One region of the Burkholderia pseudomultivorans genome, then DNA from elsewhere that is predicted to be linked to it. Evidence: predicted binding sites of a transcription regulator. Region 1 holds the regulator's gene; each other region holds the start of a gene.
The links. The regulator LexA, encoded in region 1, represses DNA repair genes until DNA is damaged. The targets are predictions, from matches to a motif close to ACTGTATNNNNATACAGT.
Positions count from the first base shown of each region.

Region 2: recA (recombinase RecA) is a predicted target of LexA. The motif match lies at 4,511-4,528, and genes of this name have one in related genera.
Region 3: imuA (translesion DNA synthesis-associated protein ImuA) is a predicted target of LexA. The motif match lies at 1,420-1,437, and genes of this name have one in related genera.

Region 1 is NZ_CP013378.1:3,065,140-3,073,024, reverse strand. It holds gene cysT (sulfate ABC transporter permease subunit CysT) at 1-251, opposite strand, end outside; gene WS57_RS26560 (sulfate ABC transporter substrate-binding protein) at 368-1,405, opposite strand; gene lexA (transcriptional repressor LexA) at 1,678-2,325, shown strand; gene WS57_RS26550 (hypothetical protein) at 2,353-2,688, shown strand; gene WS57_RS26545 (DUF2939 domain-containing protein) at 2,718-3,419, shown strand; gene WS57_RS26540 (universal stress protein) at 3,462-3,959, opposite strand; gene nodI (nodulation factor ABC transporter ATP-binding protein NodI) at 4,291-5,205, shown strand; gene WS57_RS26530 (ABC transporter permease) at 5,212-6,045, shown strand; gene WS57_RS26525 (hypothetical protein) at 6,092-6,514, opposite strand; gene WS57_RS26520 (permease) at 6,743-7,801, opposite strand; gene mnmH (tRNA 2-selenouridine(34) synthase MnmH) at 7,798-7,885, opposite strand, start outside.
Region 2 is NZ_CP013378.1:4,279,195-4,287,079, reverse strand. It holds tRNA gene WS57_RS32110 (tRNA-Met) at 1-68, opposite strand, end outside; gene WS57_RS32105 (MFS transporter) at 203-1,861, opposite strand; gene WS57_RS32100 (sensor histidine kinase) at 2,089-3,636, opposite strand; gene WS57_RS32095 (response regulator transcription factor) at 3,655-4,413, opposite strand; gene recA (recombinase RecA) at 4,604-5,677, shown strand; gene recX (recombination regulator RecX) at 5,677-6,552, shown strand; gene WS57_RS32080 (DUF2889 domain-containing protein) at 6,699-7,307, shown strand; gene sucC (ADP-forming succinate--CoA ligase subunit beta) at 7,377-7,885, shown strand, end outside.
Region 3 is NZ_CP013379.1:22,116-30,000, forward strand. It holds gene WS57_RS34835 (Y-family DNA polymerase) at 1-764, opposite strand, end outside; gene imuA (translesion DNA synthesis-associated protein ImuA) at 685-1,401, opposite strand; gene WS57_RS34845 (hemerythrin domain-containing protein) at 1,538-2,074, opposite strand; partial or broken gene WS57_RS36650 (manganese catalase family protein) at 2,253-2,363, opposite strand; gene WS57_RS34850 (SOS response-associated peptidase family protein) at 2,479-3,393, opposite strand; gene WS57_RS34855 (hypothetical protein) at 3,710-3,916, shown strand; gene WS57_RS34860 (hypothetical protein) at 3,936-4,610, shown strand; partial or broken gene WS57_RS34865 (Tn3 family transposase) at 4,834-6,681, shown strand; partial or broken gene WS57_RS37795 (GMC family oxidoreductase) at 7,358-7,885, opposite strand, start outside.

The DNA of each region.
Region 1 (7,885 bases):
GCGACCAGAAAGCCGAATACCGCGTTGATCAGCGCGCCGCCGAGCGCCGCGGAAAACGTCAGCCGGTACGACGCGAGCACGCGCGGCGACGTGACGGCGGTGACGAACTGGTCCCACGACAGCGTCGCGGTCTTCAGGAACGTGGCGGCAAGCGGAATCAGCACCACGAGGCTCAGATAGGCCACCGTGATGCCGAGCGTCACGCCGAAACCGGGCAGCGCGCTCGGCTTGCGAAAGGTGTACGTACTCATCGGATGCTCTTGCTGGGTGATTCACACGGGTCCGACGCGAACGCCGGCGCGACAGGTCGCGCCGGCGGCGGCGGCAATGCGGCGCGCTGTCGTGGCGCGCCGCTGTCGTTATGGTGTTACTGCGGCTTGTAGATCGAGTCGAACACGCCGCCATCCGCGAAATGCGTCTTCTGCGCATTCGTCCAGCCGCCGAACGTATCGTCGACCGTGTACAGCTTCAGCTTCGGGAACTGCCTGGTCAGCTCCGCCGGTACGTTCTTCGAGCGCGGCCGGTAGTAGTTGCGCGCCGCGATCTCTTGGCCCTGCGGGCTGTACAGGAAGTTCAGGTAGGCCTCGGCCAGCTTGCGCGTGCCCTTCTTGTCGACCACCTTGTCGACCACCGCGACGGGCGGCTCGGCCAGGATGCTGACCGACGGCACGACGATCTCGAACTTGTCGGGGCCGAATTCCTTGATCGACAGGAACGCCTCGTTCTCCCACGCGATCAGCACGTCGCCGATCCCGCGCTGCACGAAGCTCGTCGTCGCGCCGCGTGCGCCCGAATCGAGCACGCCCGCGTTCTTGTACAGCTTCGTGACGAATTCCTTTGCGGTCTGCTCGTTGCCGCCCGGCTTGTGCACCGCGTACGCCCATGCGGCCAGGTAGTTCCAGCGCGCGCCGCCCGAGGTCTTCGGGTTCGGCGTGACGATCGACACGCCGGGCTTGGTCAGGTCGTCCCAGTCCTTGATCCCCTTGGGGTTGCCCTTGCGCACGAGGAACACGATCGTCGACGTGTACGGCGACGCGTTGTCGGGCAGGCGCTTCTGCCAGTCCTTGTTCACGAGCCCCTTGTTCGCGAGCGCGTCGATGTCGTAGGCGAGCGCGAGCGTCACGACGTCGGCCTGCAGCCCGTCGAGCACCGAGCGCGCCTGCGCGCCCGAGCCGCCGTGCGACTGCTTGAAGTTGACCGTCTCGCCGGTCTTCGCCTTCCACTCCTTGCCGAACGCCTGGTTGAAATCCTGGTACAGCTCGCGCGTCGGGTCGTACGACACGTTCAGGAACGTCGTGTCGGCCTGCGCGTGCGTCGCGACGCCCAGCACCGCCGCCGTACCCAGCGCGAGTGTTGCAATCAAGCGGCCCGCCCCGCTCACCAGCCCCGTCGTGCGCTTCACCATCCTTGGTTCTCCAGTGTTGTCGTGTAGTCGGTATTGCGATGTCGGGCCAGTCTATCGAACGGGTTACATGATTAAAAATAATCGTTCCTCATTTTTTAATACTCAAAAGTGCTAACGCAGCACGGATGGACGGTTGCGGCGGACGAACCGTCGTCCGGGCGTCGCGAAATCGCATCGGAACCGGCGCGATCGCGTCGAACTTCACGTAACACTTGAAATTCGCGAAGTACTGTATAAAAATACAGCTCACTGTCTATCCATACAGTTGAACCATGACCAAACTCACCGCCCGCCAGCAGCAAGTGTTCGACTTGATCCGCCGCGCGATCGAGCGCTCCGGATTCCCCCCCACCCGCGCCGAGATCGCGGCCGAGCTGGGCTTCAGTTCGCCGAACGCGGCCGAGGAGCACCTCCGCGCGCTCGCGCGCAAGGGCGTGATCGAGTTGGCCGCCGGTGCGTCGCGCGGCATCCGCCTGCTCGGCATCGACGATGCGCCGCACCAGTTCACGCTGCCGCACGCAGGCCTGATGCAGCTGTCGCTGCCGCTCGTGGGCCGCGTCGCGGCCGGCAGCCCGATCCTCGCGCAGGAGCACATCTCGCAGCATTACGCGTGCGATCCCGCGCTGTTCTCGAGCAAGCCCGACTACCTGCTGAAAGTGCGCGGCCTGTCGATGCGCGACGCCGGCATTCTCGACGGCGACCTCCTCGCGGTGCAGAAGCGCACGGAAGCGAAGGACGGGCAGATCATCGTCGCGCGTCTGGGCGACGACGTCACGGTCAAGCGCCTGATGCGCCGGCCGGGCGGCCTCGAGCTGATCGCGGAGAACCCCGATTACGAAAACATCTTCGTCAAGGCCGGCAGTGCGGAATTCGCGCTGGAAGGCATCGCCGTCGGGCTGATCCGCTCGGGCGAACTCTGACCCATCCGTCTCGCTCAGGAGAACATCATGGAACGCCTTGCCCGCCTGCTGCCTTTCCGTCAATTCGGTCGCCTGCGCCATCTGCGCGGCCGCACGCCCTGCGCGCCGCTCACCGCTGCGGCGCCCGCCGGCCAAGAAGTCGCAGTCGAACGGCAGGCGTCGCTGCTGCCGTCGGCGCTGCCCGCCTTCGCGCGGGTGTCGCTGAACGCCGGCCTGAATCATGCAGAACCGGCGCGCCGCGCGCCGGTGCGCGTCTATCACGGCCGCTCGCGGCTGATCATGGTCGGGACGATCGACGCCGTGTGCCGGATGATCGATCGCTGCATCGCCGAGGAACGTTCTGCCGCGCAAGGCGGTCTCTGATTGCGGAACCGTCCCGCACCGGAGGTATCGTGACGCAATCCCCGGGCCGCACGTCGCGGCTCAAACCCCTGCTGATCGTCGTGATGGCCGTCGTCGTCGTTGCGGCGATCGGCTATGCGTACGCGTCGCCGTATATCGCGCTCGATCGCCTGAAATCGGCGGTCGATGCGCGTGATGCGCAGGCCGTCAGCGAATATGTCGATTTTCCGTCGCTGCGCATCAGCCTGAAGCAGCAGGTCACGGAAGAGTTGATGCGCCGGATCGACGCGGTGAAGAAAGACAATCCGTTCGCGGTGATCGGGGCGTTGATCGGGTCCGCATTGATCGGCCCGCTGGTCGACGCGTATGCGACGCCGGAAGGCGTGGCCGCATTGATGAGCGGATTGCCGCCGCGCGGCAATCCGGGCGAGCGCCCGCCCGAATGGTCGGCGCCGCCGGGCGGCGCACCGGGCGCGGAATCGACCGCGCCGCCTGCGAGTACAGCCGGTCCGGCGAGCGCTGCCACACCGGCCAGCAATGCGGCGACGACCGCGTCATCGCCCGCACCGGCGCCCGCGCCTGCAAGCCCGGGCGCGGCGCCGCGCCAGCAGCAGACGAGCGCCGGCTACCGGAATATCGACGAGTTCGTCGTGACCTACCAGCGCACGGCGGACGGCACGCGCTATGCGGCGATCTTCCACCGCTTCGGCCTGTTCTCGTGGAAGCTGTCCGCGATCGACCTGCACGCGTAAGCGGGCTGCGCCGCGCACCGCCACTCAACCCTGCATCGCGGATTATTTGCCGCTCGCGGTCGCCGCTTCGCGTTCGCGTGCGATCTCGGCCTTTTGCTCTTCCGCCGACGAGCACGCCACCAGGATGCTGCAGTTCACCCGATCGAGCAGCTGCGTATTGCCCGAGCCCATCCACCATCTCGACAGCCCGCTGCGGCACCGGTGGCCGACGACGACCAGGTCGACCTTCAGCTCGGTCGCGAGATTCGCGATTTCGTCGATCGGATAGCCGAACGCAAAATGGCCTTCGGCCTGCACACCGCGCTCGCGCAGCCAGTTGACGCCTTCCTGCAGGATTTCCCGGGCGGTTTCCTCGAAGCGGCCGCACGCGACATCGGTCAGCAGCCCTGCGCTTTGCGCGATGCTCGAACGCATGTCGACCACCGACAGCAGGTGCGTTTCGGCCTTCAGGTCCAGTGCGAGATTGGCGCCGCAGCGCAGGGCCTTGCGCCCTTCGAGCGTGCCGTCGTAGCACAGCAAAATCTTGTTGTAGCTAGCCATGAAACCTCCCTATCGCGACAACGAGCCCTACGCCTTCATCATGGTGCGCCGCAATTCAGGACGCAAGGGATGGAAAACGCTGATGCGCCGCGCACGGCGCGCCCGCGATGATGCAGTGCACGATCCGGCACGCACCGTTTCGCACGCAGATGCGCTGAACGGATGCGGGCGATGCACTAGAATGGCCCGTTCGTGCCGCCGTGCCGCAGCCTGCCACCGGCATCGCGATCGTTCGCTTCGGTCATGCCCGTCTGACACGCGTTCGTCCGCTCCGTTCGCGCCGGCACGTGTCCGGCAGCAGCATCCCGCCCGCATCCAACGCCAATCTTCCATGTCCGTCGCACCCATCGATTTCCGCAATGTCGAAAAGCGCTATGGCGACAAGCTCGTCGTCAACGGCCTGTCCTTCCATGTGCAGGCCGGCGAATGCTATGGCCTGCTCGGGCCGAACGGCGCCGGCAAGACCACGACGCTGAAGATGCTGCTCGGCCTCGCGCATCCCGACGCGGGCGCCATTTCGCTGTGCGGCGAGCCGGTACCGTCGCGCGCGCGGCATGCGCGCCAGCGCGTCGGCGTCGTCCCGCAGTTCGACAATCTCGATCCCGATTTCACGGTTCGCGAGAATCTGCTCGTGTTCAGCCGCTATTTCGGGATGTCGGCGCAGGCCGCGCGTGCGCTGGTGCAGCCGCTGCTCGAATTCGCGAAGCTCGAGAACAAGGCCGATGCGAAGGTGGGCGAACTGTCCGGCGGCATGAAACGCCGCCTCACGCTCGCGCGCGCGCTCGTCAACGATCCCGACGTGCTGGTGCTCGACGAGCCGACGACGGGTCTCGACCCGCAGGCGCGGCACCTGATGTGGGAACGGCTGCGCTCGCTGCTCGCGCGCGGCAAGACGATCCTGATCACCACGCATTTCATGGAGGAAGCCGAACGCCTGTGCGACCGGCTGTGCGTGATCGAGGAAGGCCGCAAGATCGCCGAGGGCGCGCCGCACGCGCTGATCGAATCGGAAATCGGCTGCGACGTGATCGAGATCTACGGGCCGGACCCGGCCGCGCTGCGCGACGAACTCGCGCCGCTCGCGCAGCGCACCGAAATCAGCGGCGAGACGCTGTTCTGCTACGTGACCGACCCCGAGCCGCTCAGCGCGCGGATCAAGGGTCGCGCGGGATTGCGCTATCTGCATCGTCCGGCCAATCTGGAGGACGTGTTCCTGCGGCTCACCGGCCGCGACATGCAGGACTGATCGACCATGGACGTACGCAACTATTCCGCCGCCGCGCCCAGCGCCCCGCCGCGCGAGTCGCGCTTCGCGCTGGCGCTGCCCGCGAACGCGAGCAACTGGATCGCCGTGTGGCGCCGCAACTATCTCGTCTGGCGCAAGCTCGCGCTCGCGTCGATGTTCGGCAATCTCGCGGATCCGATGATCTATCTGTTCGGGCTGGGTTTCGGGCTCGGGCTGATGCTCGGCCATGTCGACGGCGTGTCGTACATCGCATTTCTCGCGGCCGGCACGGTGGGCTCGAGCGTGATGATGTCCGCGAGCTTCGAGTCGATGTATTCGGGCTTTTCGCGAATGCACGTGCAGCGCACCTGGGAAGCGATCATGCACACGCCGCTCGCGCTCGGCGACGTCGTGCTCGGCGAGATCGCGTGGGCCGCCAGCAAGGCGATGCTGTCGGGCGCCGCGATCATGCTCGTCGCGGGCGCGCTCGGCTATGCGCGGTTTCCGTCGATGCTCGCGGTGCTGCCCGTGATCGCGCTCGCGGGCCTCGCGTTCGCGAGCGTCGCGATGATCGTCACGGCGCTCGCGCCGTCCTACGACTTCTTCATGTTCTATCAGACGCTCGTGCTGACGCCGATGCTGCTGCTGTCGGGCGTGTTCTTCCCGATCACGCAGCTGCCGCCGCTCGCGCAGCACGCGGCGCATGCGCTGCCGCTCGCGCACGCAGTCGAATTGATCCGGCCCGCGATGCTCGGCCGGCCGGCGAGCGACGTCGGCCTGCACGTCGCCGTGCTCGCCGGCTATGCGATCGGCGGGTTCCTGCTGTGCGCGTGGCTGTTCCGGCGCCGGCTGATGCGCTGACCGCCGGCGCGCGCGGCGCCAGCTTCATTCGTACTGCGCGACGACGTTATTCGTCGTCGTCGCTCCACGGAATCTCGACGTCGGTCAGGAACGCGACGGTCGCGAGCGGGCCGCCTTCGTGGCGGCCGAGCTTGCCGTCCGCGCGATGCCATTCGACGCGGAACTGCGTGCCCGGATCATCGGCAACGAGATAGACGGTGCGCAGCTCTTCCGCGTCGGCATCCTCGACCGGACCGTCGAACGACACCAGCATTTTCTGCGGCCACAGGCCGTTGACCGGATCGTAGATGCGATCGCCCTGCGGGATGTCGATGCTGGCCTCGACGCCGATCGTCGCGGACGCCTCGACGATCATCGTGCCGAGCGCGCTCAGCACGGCGGTCGCGCGCGCGGAATTGGCCTGACGAATCGCGAGATCGCCGCGCGTCAGCGCCTTTTCAAGTCGAGGATGAATCTTCGGTTGGGACATGCGTTTTCCTGTTTGCTTCTTGTAAAGGGCGCCGCACGCGCAAAACGGCGGCGCCGGATAAATATAACGGCCCGGCGGGCCGGCCGGACGACACGAGCGGCATCGAGCGGCCGCCCGCCCGGGCGCGCGGCGGCATCGACAGCCGGGCACCCCGCCCCGCCAGCCGGCCGCGCGCACCAGCCGGATCGACCGGCCGGCGCCCGGCGCACACCGCGCCGCGCCGGTCGGTCAGAACCCGAACGCGACCGCGAGCAGCCCGCTCGCAATCCCGAACGCGACGACCAGGATCGCGACGATCGCCAGCATGTAGGGCTTGAACGAACGCGCGAGCATCGCGATCGACGGCACGCTGATCGGCGGCAGCGTCATCAGCAGCGCGGCGGCAGGGCCGACGCCCATGCCGAGCGACAGCATCGCCTGGATGATCGGCACCTCGCCCGCCGTCGGGATCACGAACAACATGCCCGCAACCGCGAACGCGACGATCCAGCCGAGATGATTGCCGATGTCCGGACCGATATGCGGAAACAGCCACGCGCGCGCGGCGCCGAGCAGCAGCACCAGCACGATGTACTCCGGCACGAGCCGCACGGCCATCCGCGCGAGCAGCTTGATCCAGCGCACGAACGGATTGCCGGCCGCGGCCTGCTCGGCGGCCAGCGCCGCGAGCTGCGCGTCGTCGATGCTGCGATCTTCCGGACGTGCGATGCGGTTCAGCAGATAGCCGATCCCGAACACCATCGCGACGCCGAGCACGAGCCGCAGCGCGCTCCAGTGCCAGCCGAGCACGAAGCCCATGAACACCAGCGCGGCCGGGTTCAGCACCGTATTGCCGAGCCAGAACGCGACCGCGCCGCCCGGCGACGCGTGCCGCGCCCGCAGTCCCGCGACGACGGGCGCCGCGCAGCAGGTGCACATCATGCCGGGCAGCGACAGCAGGCCGCCCGCGGCGACGCTGCCGAAACCGGTGCGGCCCAGCACGCGTGCGACCCAGTGCGCCGGCAGCAGCGCCTGCACGGCCGAGCCGAGCAGCAGGCCGAGCACCATCGCCTGCCAGATCGCCTTGCCGTACGCCCATGCGTAATCGAGCGCGGCCTTCAGCGACGGCTCGGGCGCCGTCGCCGACGTGCCCATCAGGATCGACTGGCCGATCGAATGGTGCTCGGCCGCGACGAACGCCTTGTTGTAGTACGGAAACCATTTCACGTAGAACAGTCCTGCGACCGCGATCAGCAGGAAGGTCATCCAGCCGAGCGCCGGGCTGGGTTGGGTGCGGGTGGTCGTCATCGTAGGGTGGTCGGTTGGTCGTTATCGGTAGCGGATGATGTGCCGGACGCCGCCGCCAGCGCCGGCGACGCCGGCAATCCGGCC
Region 2 (7,885 bases), 1.2 Mb from region 1:
ATCAGGGACTCGAACCCCGGACCTGCGGATTATGATTCCGTCGCTCTAACCGACTGAGCTAATTCGCCGAAGACTTGAATTATGCAGATTGCCGATCCGGCTGTCAACACCTTTCTTCATCTTTCTTGAAAAAGGTGCGGCGGCCCGAATCCCGGCGGGCGCCGGCCCAACCCGGCAACCCGCCGATCGTCCGCCCGCAGCCTCAATCCTGCGCGTAGATGTTCGAGTCCTTCGTCTCCTTGACGAACAGCAGCCCGATCACGAACGTGACCAGCGCGATCACGATCGGATACCACAGCCCCGAATAGATGTCGCCCTTCGCCGCGACGATCGCGAAGGCGGTCGCCGGCAGGAAGCCGCCGAACCAGCCGTTGCCGATGTGATACGGCAGCGACATCGAGGTGTAGCGGATCCGCGTCGGGAACATCTCGACCAGCATCGCCGCAATCGGCCCGTAGACCATCGTCACGTAGATCACGAGGATCGTCAGGATCACGATCGTCATCGGCCAGTTCAGCTGCGCCGGGTCCGCCTTCGCCGGGTAGCCGGCCCCCTTCAGCGTCGATGCGAGCGTCTTGTCGAACGCCGCACCCTGCGCCTTCGCATCGGCCGCCTTGCCGTCATAGGCCGGGATCACCGTGTCGCCCACCTTGATCTGCGCGGTCGTGCCCGCCGGTGCCGCGACGTTCTCGTAGTTCAGGCCGGCCTTCGCGAGCGCACTCTTCGCGATGTCGCACGAGTTCGTGAACTTCGACGTGCCGACCGGGTTGAACTGGAACGAGCAGGTCGCCGGATCGGCGACGACCGAGATCGGCGCCTTCTGCGTCGCGATCTCGAGCTGCGGGTTCGCGTAGTGCGTGAGCGCCTTGAACAGCGGGAAGTAGGTGAGTGCGGCGATCAGGCAGCCGGCGAGGATGATCGGCTTGCGGCCGATCTTGTCCGACAGCGAACCGAAGAACAGGAAGAACGGCGTGCCGATCAGCAGCGCGATCGCGATCAGGATGTTCGCGCTGGCGCCGTCGACCTTCAGCGTCTGCGTAAGGAAGAACAGCGCGTAGAACTGGCCCGTGTACCACACGACGGCCTGGCCGGCCGTCAGGCCGACGAGCGCGAGGATCACGATCTTCAGGTTCTTCCACTGGCCGAACGCTTCGGTCAGCGGCGCCTTCGACGTCTTGCCTTCCGACTTGATGCGCAGGAACACCGGCGATTCGTTCAGTTGCATCCGGATCCACACCGACACCGCGAGCAGCAGGATCGACGCGACGAACGGCACGCGCCAGCCCCATGCACCGAATGCCTCTTCACCGATGAACGTGCGCACGCCGAGGATCACGAGCAGCGACAGGAACAGGCCGAGCGTCGCGGTCGTCTGGATCCACGCGGTGTAGAAGCCGCGACGGTGCGCCGGCGCATGCTCGGCGACGTAGGTCGCCGCGCCGCCGTACTCGCCGCCGAGCGCGAGGCCCTGCAGCAGCCGCATCGCGATGAAGATCACCGGCGCGGCGATGCCGATCGACGCGTAGCCGGGCAGGAAGCCGACCACGAATGTCGAGATGCCCATGATCACGATCGTCACGAGGAACGTGTGCTTGCGGCCGACGAGGTCGCCGAGCCGGCCGAACACGAGCGCGCCGAACGGCCGCACCGCGAAGCCGGCCGCGAAGCCGAGCAGCGTGAAGATGAAGGCCGCGGTCGGATTGACGCCGGAGAAGAAGCTCTTGCTGATGTAGGCCGCGAGCGACCCGGCCAGGTAAAAGTCGTACCACTCGAACACCGTGCCGAGCGACGACGCGAAGATCACCTTCTTCTCTTCGCCCGTCATCGGCGAGTGCGCAATTTGCCCGCCTAAGGTTGCCATGAATCGTCTCCAAGTCCCTTGATATAGATGTGCGGCCGCCTTGGGAGGGGCGGGCCTGTCGACGATTATTGGCAGGGAAACTTACGGCGCACTGACTCGCGCGTACAAAACCACTGCGCGTTAACCCGCGCCCAATCGGCCGCTTTGCCTCCCGATCATGTCGCGAACGGTCGGCAAATCGACGATTTCGACGCGATCGCGGCGCGTCGTCGCGCCGCCTGTCAGGGTTAATCCGGGGCGGCTTCCGACAGCGGCAGGCTGATGCGCACGAGCGTGCCCGCGGCGCGCGGCGCCGTCTGGTAGACGTGGTCGTCGAGCGTCAGCGTGCCGCCGTGCTGCGTGGCGATCTCGCGCACGATCGCGAGGCCGAGCCCGCTGCCGTCGCCTTCGCGGCCCAGGATCCGGTAGAAGCGCTCGACGACGCGCTCGCGCTCGGCGGCCGGGATGCCGGGCCCCGTATCCTCGACTTCGAGATGCGCGAGCCGCGCGGTGCGGTCGGCGTGCACGCGCACGGTGATGCGGCCGCCTTCAGGTGTGTAGCGGATCGCGTTGTCGATCAGGTTGCCGAGCATTTCGCGCAGCATCACCGGATTGCCGTCGACGTCGATCGGCGCGTCGTCGGGCGGGCCTTCGTAGCCGAGATCCATCTGCTTCGCGAGCGCGGCCTGCACCCAGTCGCGCACCGCGCGCCGCGCGAGCGACGCGATCTCGACGGGCTCGAACGTCAGCCCGCTCGCGCGGTTCTCGGCGCGCGCGAGCGCGAGCAGTTGCGTGACGAGCCGCGCGGCCTGCTCGGAACTGGTCGCGATCTGTTCGAGCGAGCGCTGCACGTCGGGCGGCACCGGGTGGCGCAGCGCGAATTCGGCCTGCGTGCGCAGCCCCGCGAGCGGCGTCTTCATCTGGTGGGCGGCGTCGGCGATGAAGCGCTTTTGCAGCGCCATGTTCTGTTCGAGCCGCGCGAGCAGGTCGTTGAACGACGTGACGAGCGGCTCGATCTCGGGCGGCGCGCGCTGCGCCTCGACGGGCGAGAGATCGTCGGGCCGCCGCGCGCGGATGTGCGCCTGCAGCGCGTTGAGCGGCGCGAGCCCGCGCGACAGCCCGAACCACACGAGCAGGATCGCGAGCGGCAGGATCACGAATTGCGGCAGGATCACGCCCTTGATGATGTCGTTGGCGAGCGCGTTGCGCTTGTCGAGCGTCTCGCCGACCTGCACCAGCACGAGTTGCGAGCCGCTCGTCTGCGGCAGCGAGACGGTCGTATAGGCGACCCGCACGTCGTTGCCGCGCAGCAGGTCGTCGCGGAACACGACGACGCCCGGCGGCGGGCGATCCTCGTCGCGCGGCAGCGGCATGTCGGCTTCGCCCGCCACCAGCTCGCCGCGCGTGCCGAGCACCTGGAAATAGACGCTGTCGATGTTGTCCGCGCGCAGGAAGTCGCGCGTCTGCTGCGGCAGCGTCAGCTCGGCCACGCCGTTGACCGGATGGATCTGCCGCGCGAGCACGTACGCATTGGTTTCGAGCGAGCGGTCGAACGGGCCGTTCGCGATCGTCTTCGCGACGAGGTAGGTGACGGCGATGCTCATCGGCCAGAGCAGCAGCAGCGGCGCGAGCATCCAGTCGAGGATCTCGCCGAACAGCGAGCGCGGGCGCGCGGCTTCGGGCGCGTCGGTTTCGTCGGGCGGGGCGAACGGGTTCGCGTAGCGCGCGTCGCGCGCGGCGTCGGCGGCCGACGACGGCTCGCCGGTCGGCTGGCGGGAGTGGGCCGGCGTGGCCATCGCGGCAAGCGCCGGGCGTCAGCGCAGCGGCGTGCCGGCCGTCGCGGGCTGGGGCGTGGCCGGGTCGGCCGCGGCGGATGGCGGCGCGAGCGGGTCGGCCGGCGCGGCGGGCGCGACCTTCTCGAGGCAGTAGCCGAGGCCGCGCACGGTCGCGATCCGCACGCCGCTTGGCTCGATCTTCTTGCGCAGCCGGTGCACGTAGACTTCGATCGCGTTGTTGCTGACTTCCTCGCCCCATTCGCACAGGTGGTCGACGAGCTGCTCCTTCGACACGAGACGGCCGATCCGCTGCAGCAGCACCTCGAGCAGCCCGAGCTCGCGCGCGGACAGGTCGAGCACGCGGTCGTTCGCATAGGCGATCCGGCCGACCTGGTCGAACGCGAGCGAGCCGTGGCGCACGACGGTCGGGCCGCCGCCCGCGCCGCGCCGGGTCAGCGCGCGCACCCGCGCCTCCAGCTCGTTGAGCGCGAACGGCTTGGCCATGTAGTCGTCGGCGCCGAGGTCGAGCCCCTTCACGCGCTCGTCGACGCTGTCGGCGGCGGTCAGGATCAGCACGGGGAGATTGGAGTTGCGCGCGCGCAGGCGCCTGAGCACGTCGAGCCCGGACAGCTTCGGCAGGCCGAGATCGAGGATCAGCAGGTCGAACGCCTGCATCGACAGGGCCGTATCGGCCTCGATGCCGCTCTTCACGTGGTCGACCGCATAGCCCGATTGGCGGAGTGACCGGGTGAGGCCGTCCGCGAGTATGCTGTCGTCTTCGGCGATGAGAATTCGCATGTGCGTGACCGGTGACCGGCAGGGCGTTCGCGCCGGCGCGGTTGTCTCCGAAGTGATTCGTGTACGACGCAGCCCGCATTGCGGGCTTGCATAAAACACTGTTTTTTTATACAGTGTCTGCATTCGTGGGCAGCGCCTGATCGCAGGCGCGCCTCTGACAGACGCTGCTCATCATAGCAAAGGACGATTCATGGAAGAAAGCAAGAAAGGCTCCGGGATGACCGCCGAGAAGAGCAAGGCGCTGGCCGCCGCACTCGCGCAGATCGAGAAGCAGTTCGGCAAAGGGTCGATCATGCGCATGGGCGACGGCGAAGCGGCCGAGGACATCCAGGTCGTGTCCACGGGCTCGCTCGGCCTCGATATCGCGCTCGGCGTCGGCGGCCTGCCGCGCGGCCGCGTGGTCGAGATCTACGGCCCGGAATCGTCCGGTAAAACCACGCTGACGCTGCAGGTCATCGCCGAGCTGCAGAAGCTGGGCGGCACGGCAGCCTTCATCGACGCCGAGCACGCGCTCGACGTTCAATATGCGGCGAAGCTCGGCGTGAACGTGCCGGATCTGCTGATCTCGCAGCCGGACACCGGCGAGCAGGCGCTCGAAATCACCGACGCGCTGGTGCGCTCGGGCTCGATCGACATGATCGTCATCGACTCGGTCGCGGCGCTCGTGCCGAAGGCCGAAATCGAAGGCGAGATGGGCGATTCGCTGCCGGGCCTGCAGGCCCGCCTGATGTCGCAGGCGCTGCGCAAGCTGACGGGCACGATCAAGCGCACGAACTGCCTCGTGATCTTCATCAACCAGATCCGGATGAAGATCGGCGTGATGTTCGGCAACCCGGAAACCACGACGGGCGGCAACGCGCTCAAGTTCTATTCGTCGGTGCGTCTCGACATCCGCCGGATCGGCTCGATCAAGAAGAACGACGAGGTGATCGGCAACGAAACGCGCGTGAAGGTCGTCAAGAACAAGGTGTCGCCGCCGTTCCGCGAAGCGATCTTCGACATCCTGTATGGCGAAGGCATTTCGCGCCAGGGCGAGATCATCGATCTCGGCGTGCAGGCGAAGATCGTCGACAAGGCGGGCGCCTGGTACAGCTACAACGGCGAGAAGATCGGTCAGGGCAAGGACAACGCGCGTGAATTCCTGCGCGAGAATCCGGAAATCGCGCGCGAGATCGAGAACCGCATTCGTGAATCGCTCGGCGTTGCCGCGATGCCGGATGGCGCAGGCCACGACGAAGCCGAGGCGATGGACGAAGAAGAGTGATGGTGGGGCGCCGAGGTCGGGCTGGCGAACCGGAGCAGAGCGATACGCCCGAATCGGCGCATCGCTCCGGCCGGCAGGCCGAACCCTCGGGCGCCAATCGGCGGCTTGCAGGCAGCGATGCCGCAGGCCGCACCGCAGCGAGGGCATCCGACGATGCCCTCGTTTCGTTTGAGATCAGCGCACCCGATGATCCGTTCGACGACGACGAATCGTTCGATGCGCACGATCGTTCCCGCCGGCGCGTGTCCGGCGTCAGCTTCCCGCACGATCGCACATCCGGTGCCGCCGATGCATCGGCGCCGGCACGGGAAGACGTCTATACACGCAGCAGCCAGCATCCGCGCCGCACCCGCCGTGCGGGCGGCGCATCCTCGTCTTCCGGCGACGCTGCCGATACGCCCGAACGCAAGCACTCGTCGAAACCGCCGCGCTCACTGAAGGGGCGCGCGCTCGGCTATCTGTCCCGCCGCGAATACAGCCGCGCCGAACTCGCGCGCAAGCTCGCGCCTTACGTCGGCGACGACGAATCGGTCGAGCCCGTGCTCGATGCGCTGGAGAAGGAGGGCTGGCTGTCCGATGCGCGCTTCGCGGAGAGCCTCGTGCATCGTCGCGCGTCGCGTGTCGGCGTCGCGCGGATCGTCAGCGAGCTGAAGCGTCACGCGGTCGGCGACGCACTCGTCGAGGAGGTGAATGCGCAGCTTCGCGAGACCGAATGGGCGCGCGCGCAGGCCGTCTGGCGCAAGAAATTCGGTGCACTGCCGCAAACGCCGGCCGAACGGGCGAAGCAGGCACGCTTTCTTGCCGCGCGCGGCTTCTCGAGCGCGACCATCGTGAAGTTGCTGAAAGTCGGCGACGATTTTCCGATCGACGACTGACGCGACCGGTCGCGCGCGTGACGCGCGATTTTGCTGCAATGCAACCGTTTCCCGACAGAGGGGAATACCCGCCTTCGCGTCCGACTGTCACAAATACCCAATATGCTAAAATCCATGGGTTTTCCTCTTCGGCCTCAACCTCCAGCATGCCGCTATCCGAGCCCGTGCCCCGTCAGTTGCGACATCGACGCGCAATCCGAGCGGACGCTTACGAGCGCGATGACGGCCTGTGGGACATCGAAGCCTGCCTGACCGACCACAAGCCGCGCGATGTCGCGCTTGCGTCGGGCATCCGGCCCCAGGGCCTGCCGATTCATGAACTCTGGCTGCGCGTGACCATCGATCGTGACCTCAATGTCGTCGACGCCGAAGCGTCTTCGGAATGGGTGCCATATCCCGGTCAGTGTCAATCCGCCCCTCCCGCCTATCGGGCCCTCATCGGGCTCAATCTCTTCCGCAATTTCCGTCGCGATGCGAACCGGCTGCTGTCGGGCGTCGCCGGCTGTTCCCACCTCACCGAACTGTGCGCCGTGCTGCCGACGGCGGCGATCCAGGCGTTTGCCGGCGAGGTATGGAACGTGCGCGAGGAGGGCGGCGAAGGGCCGGATCACGACGGCGCGCACGACGAACCGCCTTTCCAGCTCGGCCGCTGCCGTGCGCTGCGGTTCGACGGCGAGGTCGTGCGGCAGTTCTACCCGCGCTGGTATGGCGCGAGCCGGCCGGACGCGCCCGGTGAAGGCAGCACGAAGGAATGAACGGAAATCATTCGAAGAAGCGTCCTTAAGCGACTTTTCATCCAACTCTCAGACTGAAGGGAATCACGCATGAAGATTCACGAGTACCAGGGTAAGGAAATCCTGCGGAAATTCGGAGTCGCGGTACCGCGCGGCAAGCCGGCGTTCTCGGTTGACGAAGCCGTCAAGGTGGCAGAAGAGCTCGGCGGCCCGGTGTGGGTCGTCAAGGCTCAGATCCACGCGGGTGGCCGTGGCAAGGGCGGTGGCGTGAAGGTTGCGAAGTCGATCGAGCAGGTTCGCGAGTACGCGAACCAGATCCTCGGCATGCAGCTGGTCACGCACCAGACGGGCCCGGAAGGCCAGAAGGTGAACCGCCTGCTGATCGAGGAAGGCGCGGACATCAAGCAGGAACTGTATGTCAGCCTCGTCGTCGATCGCGTGTCGCAGAAGATCGTCCTGATGGGTTCGAGCGAAGGCGGCATGGACATCGAAGAAGTCGCCGAAAAGCACCCGGAGTTGATCCACAAGGTCATCGTCGAGCCGTCGACGGGCCTGCTCGACGCGCAGGCCGACGACCTCGCCGCGAAGATCGGCGTGCC
Region 3 (7,885 bases), on a different replicon from region 1:
AGCAGCGCCTCGGCGTGCTCGACACGGTCCATCAGTTCGACCCGCGTGTCGAATGACGGCGGCATTTCAAGCCAGTCGTACGCGGCCGGCGCAGTGCCGGCGACCTGGTCGAGCCAGTCGAGCAGCTGCGTGCCGCAGCGCTTTTTCAGCCCGGCGCGCGGCAGGCGCTGGAGGTCCGCGAGCGTTTCGCAGCCGAGTTCGTCGAACCACGTCGCATATCGCCGCGCCTCGGGGGCCACGACGAGCGGCGCGCGCGCGAGCGCGCGACGCAACGATCGCGCAGACAGCGCGAGGCCGCCGCGCAGGCCGCGAGCGAGCATCCATGCGGCCGGGCCGGTCGACGCAACAGACACCGCCGCGGTAACCCCGAACGACGCGACGACGTCGCGCACGCGCCGGCGCAGCGCGCGGATGCCGTGAAAGAGGCGCAGGCTGGCCGTCACGTCGAGCAGCACCACTGCTTCGTCGGCGTCGACGACGCTCGGCGTGAACTGCAGCATCGCGTAAGCGACGCCAAGCACCAGCTCGCGCTCGCGAGCGCAGTCGCGCTCGCGGATCCGCGCGTCCGGTGCGAGCGACAGCACGCCCCCGCGTCGCATGCCGGCGACCACGCCCAGCGCGCGCGCGGCGCGATCGAGCGCCACAACGCGGCCGCTCTCGAGCACGACCAGGCCGCACGCATCATCAGGTGACGGCGCCGGCGATCGCGGCCGGAACGTTTCGAGGTTGAGGTGCGGCAGATGCACGCCGATCCACACTGGCATGGCGGTTCAACAAAATGGGGGAGGGGGATAAGGGAACAAACAGCGGCGTGTCACGCGCGGGGCCCCGGCGCTTCACGAACGTGACATCGACGCCGTCGCGCTTCGGCGCCAGCGCGAGCCGCAGCGGCGCCGGCGACGCATCGCGCGCGGCAGCCGCCGGCCGGAACACAAAAAAGAGGGCGGATCCACTCTGCGCGGCCAGATTCAGGCGTCTAAGCGCGTCCGTGCGGACATGCGCCTGCCAGAGCAATACCGCAGCGCAGGTTCCGGCGCGCAGCGCCTGCTCGGCGGCCCACAGTGCGTCGGCCGTGCGTGGTGTCGGCAGCGTCATGAAGCCGGAGGGATCAACGTCCCAATACGCGAGCGCGAGTGGCTGCAGCGCGTGCGGCGGCTGGATCAGCATGACCGGCTTGCCGGCCGCGCGCGCGAGCACGGGCGCGAGCAGCCGCAGCTCGCCGATGCCGGGCTGCTGCGCGAGCAGTTCGACCAGCGCGCCAGCCGGCCAGCCGCCGCCGGGCAATTCGGCGTTCAACGCCGGATGGCCGGTGTCGATGCCGCGCATGACCGCGCGCGGCAGTTGCGACGCTTTCCACAGACTGGGATGAATCGCTTCCGGATGAGCGAGGGCGGGGTGCATGGGGTCGGCTTCTAAAACACTGTATGTTTATACAGTATGCCACAGCTTTGCCTGCCATCAAGCCCCTAGCGTCTACGCGGCCAGCTGCTGCTCGTAGTAGGGCCGTTCGTGGTCAGTCGAACATTCAAGTCATCCCTCAGGTCCGATCGCCCGCGTCTTTCGGTAGTCGGGCCTCCAGTTGTGCCTTTCGCTCTGCGAGCTTGCGACCAAGTCCGGCAAGGTCGACTCCCGATGAGCGTAATTCGGGAAAGAGTTCCGTTTCCTCTTCCTTGATGTGATGCCGGACGTTTTCCATCAACACCCTGAAAGTGGCGTCAAACCCCTCCATGCCGGGCTTGAGTGATTCGAATTTCTCGATGAGAGTCTTCACGAGGAAGTGCTCCACGTAGGCTTCATCGACACCCTTTTGGGGGTCGCCGGAAAGCACATCGTGCGCAGCCGGGTAAAAAAATTGTTCCTCAATCATCGCGTGGACGGTCAATTCTTCGCAGGCTCGTCTAACGAGTGCGTGCTTAGCATCGAGGTCTTCCTCGGCGGTTCTTTCAAAAATAGTGAACAGCTTTTCGACCGCGCGATGGTCAGACTCGAGTAGGGCGATAGCGTCGGTAGCCGAAGGTATGTCAGCTTCGTTGCCGTCATGCTTGTTGCGCTGCGTCCGGATCGTCTTCGTCATGGCTTGCCCCTCTAAAGGTGGTTGAAGGCCCCCATTCGAGCAAAACTTGCACCCGCTTCAGAAAGCACTCGGTCAGCAGCGTGGGGCAACGTCGAGGAGTGGCCATACTATCGGATGGTCCCGCGCGAGCAGTAGAGACGGCAGCGACCGGCGACCTCCCGCCCAGCAGTTCGTCGATGCGGTTGCCCGGATCGTCCGTCACGTTGATCAGCCGTTCGTAGATGATCCTCGCGCGCGCTTCGGCCGGGATGTTCGAGCGCAGGTCCGCGGTGGGTTCGCCAATCGTGTCGGGGGCCGGGCATAGGCGCCGCCGAGCGTCACCTCGCACGCGGCGCGTTCGACTGCCACGGCCCAGTGTATCGAGGGAAGTATGGTGACCGTGTTTCGGCCAACCTGTTTCTCAATTACGCGGCGAGCTGGTGCTCGTAGTAGGGCCGTTCGTGGTCGGCCAGGATCTCGCGCAGATGCGCGCGCCGGCTCGGATCCGGCGCGAGCCACGCGTCGACATTCGATGACTTGATCGGCACGATGCATCGGTCGTGGCCGGCCGCGGCGACTTCGGGCGGCGGATCGTCGGTGATCGCCGCAAACGACCAGAGGTCGCCTGCGCCGGGGATCACGGTGCGCGTCCACAAGCACGCAAGCTGCATGTGCTCAGGCGGTGTGGGATCGAAGCGCAGCACCACATCCTTGCCGTCGCGCTTTACGTGCTCGAAAAAGGCGTCGGCGAGCACGATGCCGTGCGTGAAGCCGAATACCCTGCGCCAGGCCGTCGAAAGGCTGCTGATTCTCGCGTTATATGCCCCCGGCTTTTCCTTCTCGTCCGCTTCGGTCCATCCCGGGATGCGGCATCGATATCGCATCGGGACGATCAAGCGCTTGCCTTCGAGTTCGATCAGCACTGGCGCGTACCAACCTGGGAAGATTCGCGAGTCGCCTTCCTGCAGATCGCGCCGGCGGAGATCGTCGAGCCCGCGCATTGCCGCGTCGATTTTGTTGGTCGAGATTCGGACTTCCTCGCTGGCCGCTTTTGTGACCTTCGCGGCAAGCTTCTTCTCGGCGGCCGCGAGACGCGCACGCTGCTTGAAAAGCTCGACTTCGAGCTCGCCGGCTCGACGAGCCTGGTATGTGGCGATCGCGGATGAGATCTGCTCGTCCCCGGCCGCCGCGAGTGCGGCATCAACAGCCTTCGGGATCTTGACGTCGTCGCCTGCCGCTCGCGCGAAGTACAGACGCCGGAAGGTCTCGATGTCCATGTCGGCACCGTAGCGCCGCACATACTCTCGGTAGTTGGCTTCAACCTTGGCGGAATAGCACATCGGAATCCCCATCAGAGGCATCACAAGTAGGGTACATCTGTTACAGCAGAAACGGGATCCACACCTTCCCGGCAATTCCCGCGCAAGCCATGCGCCGCGTATTCAGGGCTATCGCCGAAGTCGAGTCGCGAAGCAATGAGCAATCAAAGGCTTCGTTCCCCCGGACACTTGATTTATATCCCCAATGGGGATATAAACGACAGGGCCGAATTATGCCGGGCTCTAGCAAGGGGGGCGTGACTATTGCGCCGCTTACAGACCTGGATCCTACCGGGGCGAGGCAGGCCAAAGCCCCCCAATCTAAGCATGGAAAATCATGACCGCGACCGCAAACATGACGACAGAGGTGCAGGCCCGCGAGGCGGGACTTACCCGTGAGGTAATCGCATCAGCATTCGGACAAGACCTTAACCTGCTGATTTCCCCAGATGCAGACCTCGACAGGGAATTCGTGGCGTTCGACCTCGATGCGCTGGAGACAGTAGTGGTGAAAGGTTGGCTCGGCATATTCGAAGACGCTTAACGAGAGGGACGACACACACATGGTTGCGACGCTCTCCCGTCAGCACTATAAGCGCCTGCGGTTCTACTGGCAGGGTCGAGCCGACGGCGGTGCCGGAAAGACGGACGGGATCGACTTGGATCTCGCGGCCATTGGGCTGGTCGAGAGGTTCGAACGCCTAGGCGTTGGCATCTGCTTCCGCATCACACACGCGGGAGTGCAAGAGCTCGCCGCAGAAAAGGCGCGCGAAGTCGAACGGCGTCGGCCGCACCATACCCTCGCGGGTCGCTTGGCCCAGTGGCGTCGGGACCAAGGTCGGGTGACGTGGGAGAACATCGAACTGTCGGTGGATCGGGGACTTGGCGGCAAGCAGACAATTCGACCGGACGTGTTCTCGTTGGCGGTGACCTACGACGAGAGGCGAATCAACCCATGCGTAGATGAGGTGAAGGTGAGCCGCGCCGACTTTCTCGCCGACGTCGCGCGCCCGGACAAGCGATCAGGTTACGCGAAGGTCGCTGAGGTCGTCTACTACGTTGCTCCTGCGGGCCTGATCGACCCATCCGAAGTGCCAAGCGGGTGCGGGCTGCTGGTCGAGATCGCGTTAGGAAAGTTTGCGGTCGTAAAGCGGCCGAAGAAGCATAACGTTGCCCTCACCACGCACCACTTTATGAACCTCATTCTGAAGCCCGGCGAGTTCACCCCGGCTTGGTAAATCTATTTTCCTTTCGGTGGCCGGAAAGAAAGACGCGCAATGCGGTCCAGATTAATTCGGAAAACGAAGTGACTTTACATAATGGAATAGATCGATTTTTTCTGTGCACTCATCCGTAAGTCGGAGAGGGCATTGGCGGATCGTGCCGGGCCGCGACGGCTCGCGCATCAAAGGGGTACCTTTGATTTCTATGCTCTTTTCCGGTTTGATGCATTTATGCTTGGCAAGGCTCAGCCAGATACGGCAGTGCTTGGTCCGAAAGCGGTACTACGCCCGTAACCTTTTGAATCGGATCGTGCAGCTGCCGTTCGAGGCCGAGGGCGCTCATCCTGTAGTCGATGCTCTCTCGTTACTACGTGTGCTATATCGACGTCGCGCTTATCTCCTGCCCGACGGGGTCAATATCAGGCTTGGGCGCGCGTGGCGCGAGGCGATCGATGGTTACGATCGGCTGCGGGCCATGGTTGCTTTCGAGTGGGCCACCCTCTTTGCGCTCCGTGTCGCCCTGCGCAACGGCTCGGTTTTCATCGACCACAGCTTCTCGTTCAGAAGTCAGTCGCATATGCTGATCTCGGCCGAGCAGTGGAAGGCGAAGCGGAACAAGCACTATGGACACCTCGGCCTGCCCCAAGACCCGAACGAATTTCTCGGACCAATCCTTGAACAGCTCGAACAGCGCCTCGCACTACTCGATGATGCCGTGGTCAATGGTTCGATCCGTGTTGATACTGCTGTCCACCTCGACCCGATGGCTGCGCAGGATCCAGACCCACAAGCCGATCAACTTCGCCGTCAGATCTTCGAAGCTCATCCGCCAGGCCAATTTCCCGAGATCATCCTCGAGATCGATAGTGCTACACGCTTCAGTTGGACCCTGCTTGGACGCGAGCCGCGGTCGCGCACCGAGTTACTGATGGTGTATTCGGCGATCCTGGCTCACGGCACATCGCTGACGGCTGCTGATATTTCTCGGATGGTCCCGGAAGTGTCAACTGAGGCGATTCGTCAAATGATGAAGTGTCTCGCGGACGAACGAATGCTGCGTACAGCGGCCGACGCCGTCCTTGAATTCATGCACGAACACCCGATCGCCGCCCACTGGGGGCGAGCCGATCTAGCATCGTCCGACATGATGTCGCTGGAGACAACCCGGACGATTTGGCGAGCGCGTGCGGATCCACGTCGCCGGACTGCATCCATCGGGATGTACACGCATGTGCTAGATCGTTGGGGCATTTTCTACGACCAGCCAATCATCCTGAATGAGCGACAAGCAGGCGCAGCAATCGAGGGCATCGTCCGGCAAAGCGCCACCAAGGACATAGCTCAACTCGCCGTCGATACCCACGGTTACACCGATTTCGCGATGAGCGTGTCCCGGGCGCTTGGCTTTGATTTATGCCCTCGCCTGTCACACCTTCGTGACCGACGTCTTCACGTGCCTCGCAGTCAGGTTGTGCCGGCGCGGCTCGCAGGGGTCACGGATCGGGACGTCCGACTCGGCCTCATCGTTGACGTGTGGGACGAATTCGTGAGGATCGCCGCATCGATTCGCTCTGGCCAATGCACGGCTGTCGAAGCGATTGCGAGATTCGGATCTGCTGCTCGAGGGCAGGCTGTGTACGATGGCGGCGTTCACATCGGCCGCTTATTCAGAAGCATTTTTTTGATCGACTACTTCACCAATGCCTCTTTCCGGTCGGAGTTGCAACATGCCCTGAATCGGGGAGAAGCGGTGCATACCGTGCAACGCGCAATTCACATCGGTCGCATTCCGGTGGAGCTAGCTCGGCGCCAGGAATCGCTCGCGGCAGTGTCATCGGCGTTGACCCTGCTCTCGAACATCTTGATGGCCTGGAACACCACCCATATGCAACGCGCCCTGGAGAACATCGAAGCTAGCCGGGGGCAGCCGATCGCGACCGAGCAACTCCGGCGAATCGCCCCAACTCATATCGAAGGCATCAACTTGCGCGGCACCTTCAATTTTCCCGTGTCACTGTACGCAAAGCGGATCTTGCCGAGCATCGCGGCCGACAACCCCATTCCGTCAACCAGTCGGAGCGCCTAACGACAGGGTGTCCTGGCGCCGCCGGTCGGGGGAACTCTCATCCTCAATGCGGTCACGTCCGGAGATGCCCTCTGCTTCGTTAGCGAAGGATAGACACTAACCCATTGTTTTGTCGGAATAAATATTTAGGGCCGCAAGGCAAGTCCTTGCCAGGCCTAAAGACATCTAACCGGAAAAGCGCACGGAAATCAAAACCACCCCTGTCTACCATTCGCCAACGAAGCAGAGGGCGTCCCCGAACGCGGTGTCTCGAAGATGAGTGGCCCCTCGACCGGCAGTGCCAGTCGTGATAGCGCCCTAGGTCGACACTGCCGCCTCCGAAGACAATCACCGCTCTTCGCCCAAGGGGTAGACATTAACCCGTTGGTTTGTATCGATATTTATTTGGGGCCACACGGGGGAGCCTTATCAGGACTAAGGACATCCAACCGGAAGAATGCACGGGAGTCAAGGGCACCCCCTCTCCTGTTACGCGGCGTTCACCATTACGTCAATCGGCCGCTAACCCGCGGCACACAAGGCTCTTCCGCCTGAATTCCATCATCGAACCGAAAAAGTCCCAACTTTAGTGCAAATTCGTACCGACTGTTCTACGTTTGACAGTAAAGACGGCAACACGCGCAATTGCGGGACCAGCCTGCGGCGGCTCGGAATGCCGCGAGGTTCGAACGCGTGCTCAGAACACCGCTTTCGCATCCTGTACCAGCATGTCCGCGGCCTTCTCGCCGATCATGATGGTGGCGGCATTGGTCGCACCCGAGATCGGCAGCGGCATCACGGACGCATCGGCGACGCGCAGGCCCTGCACGCCGCGCACGCGCAGACGCGCATCGACCACCGCCATCGGGTCGCTGTCGGGCCCCATGCGCGCGGTGCCGGTCACCGCCGCGCTGGCGCGCAAACGCGAGAATCTCCTCGTCGGTGCGTACGTCCTTGCCGGGGAACATCTCGTCGACGTAGTACGGCGCGAACGGCTTGGCCTGCAATACGGCGCGCGCCATCTTCACCACGGCCACCATCGCGCGCTGGTCCGATTCGTCGGTCAGGTAGTTGGGTCGAACTTCGGGCAGCTCGTCGATGTTCGCGGAGCGCGCCCGGACACAGCCGCGACTGTCGGGGCGCTGCTTGTGGCCGCCCAGCGTCATGCCCGGACAGTGATCGAGCAGGCCTGGCAACCCTTCCTGATAGCTGCCGGGCGTGAACG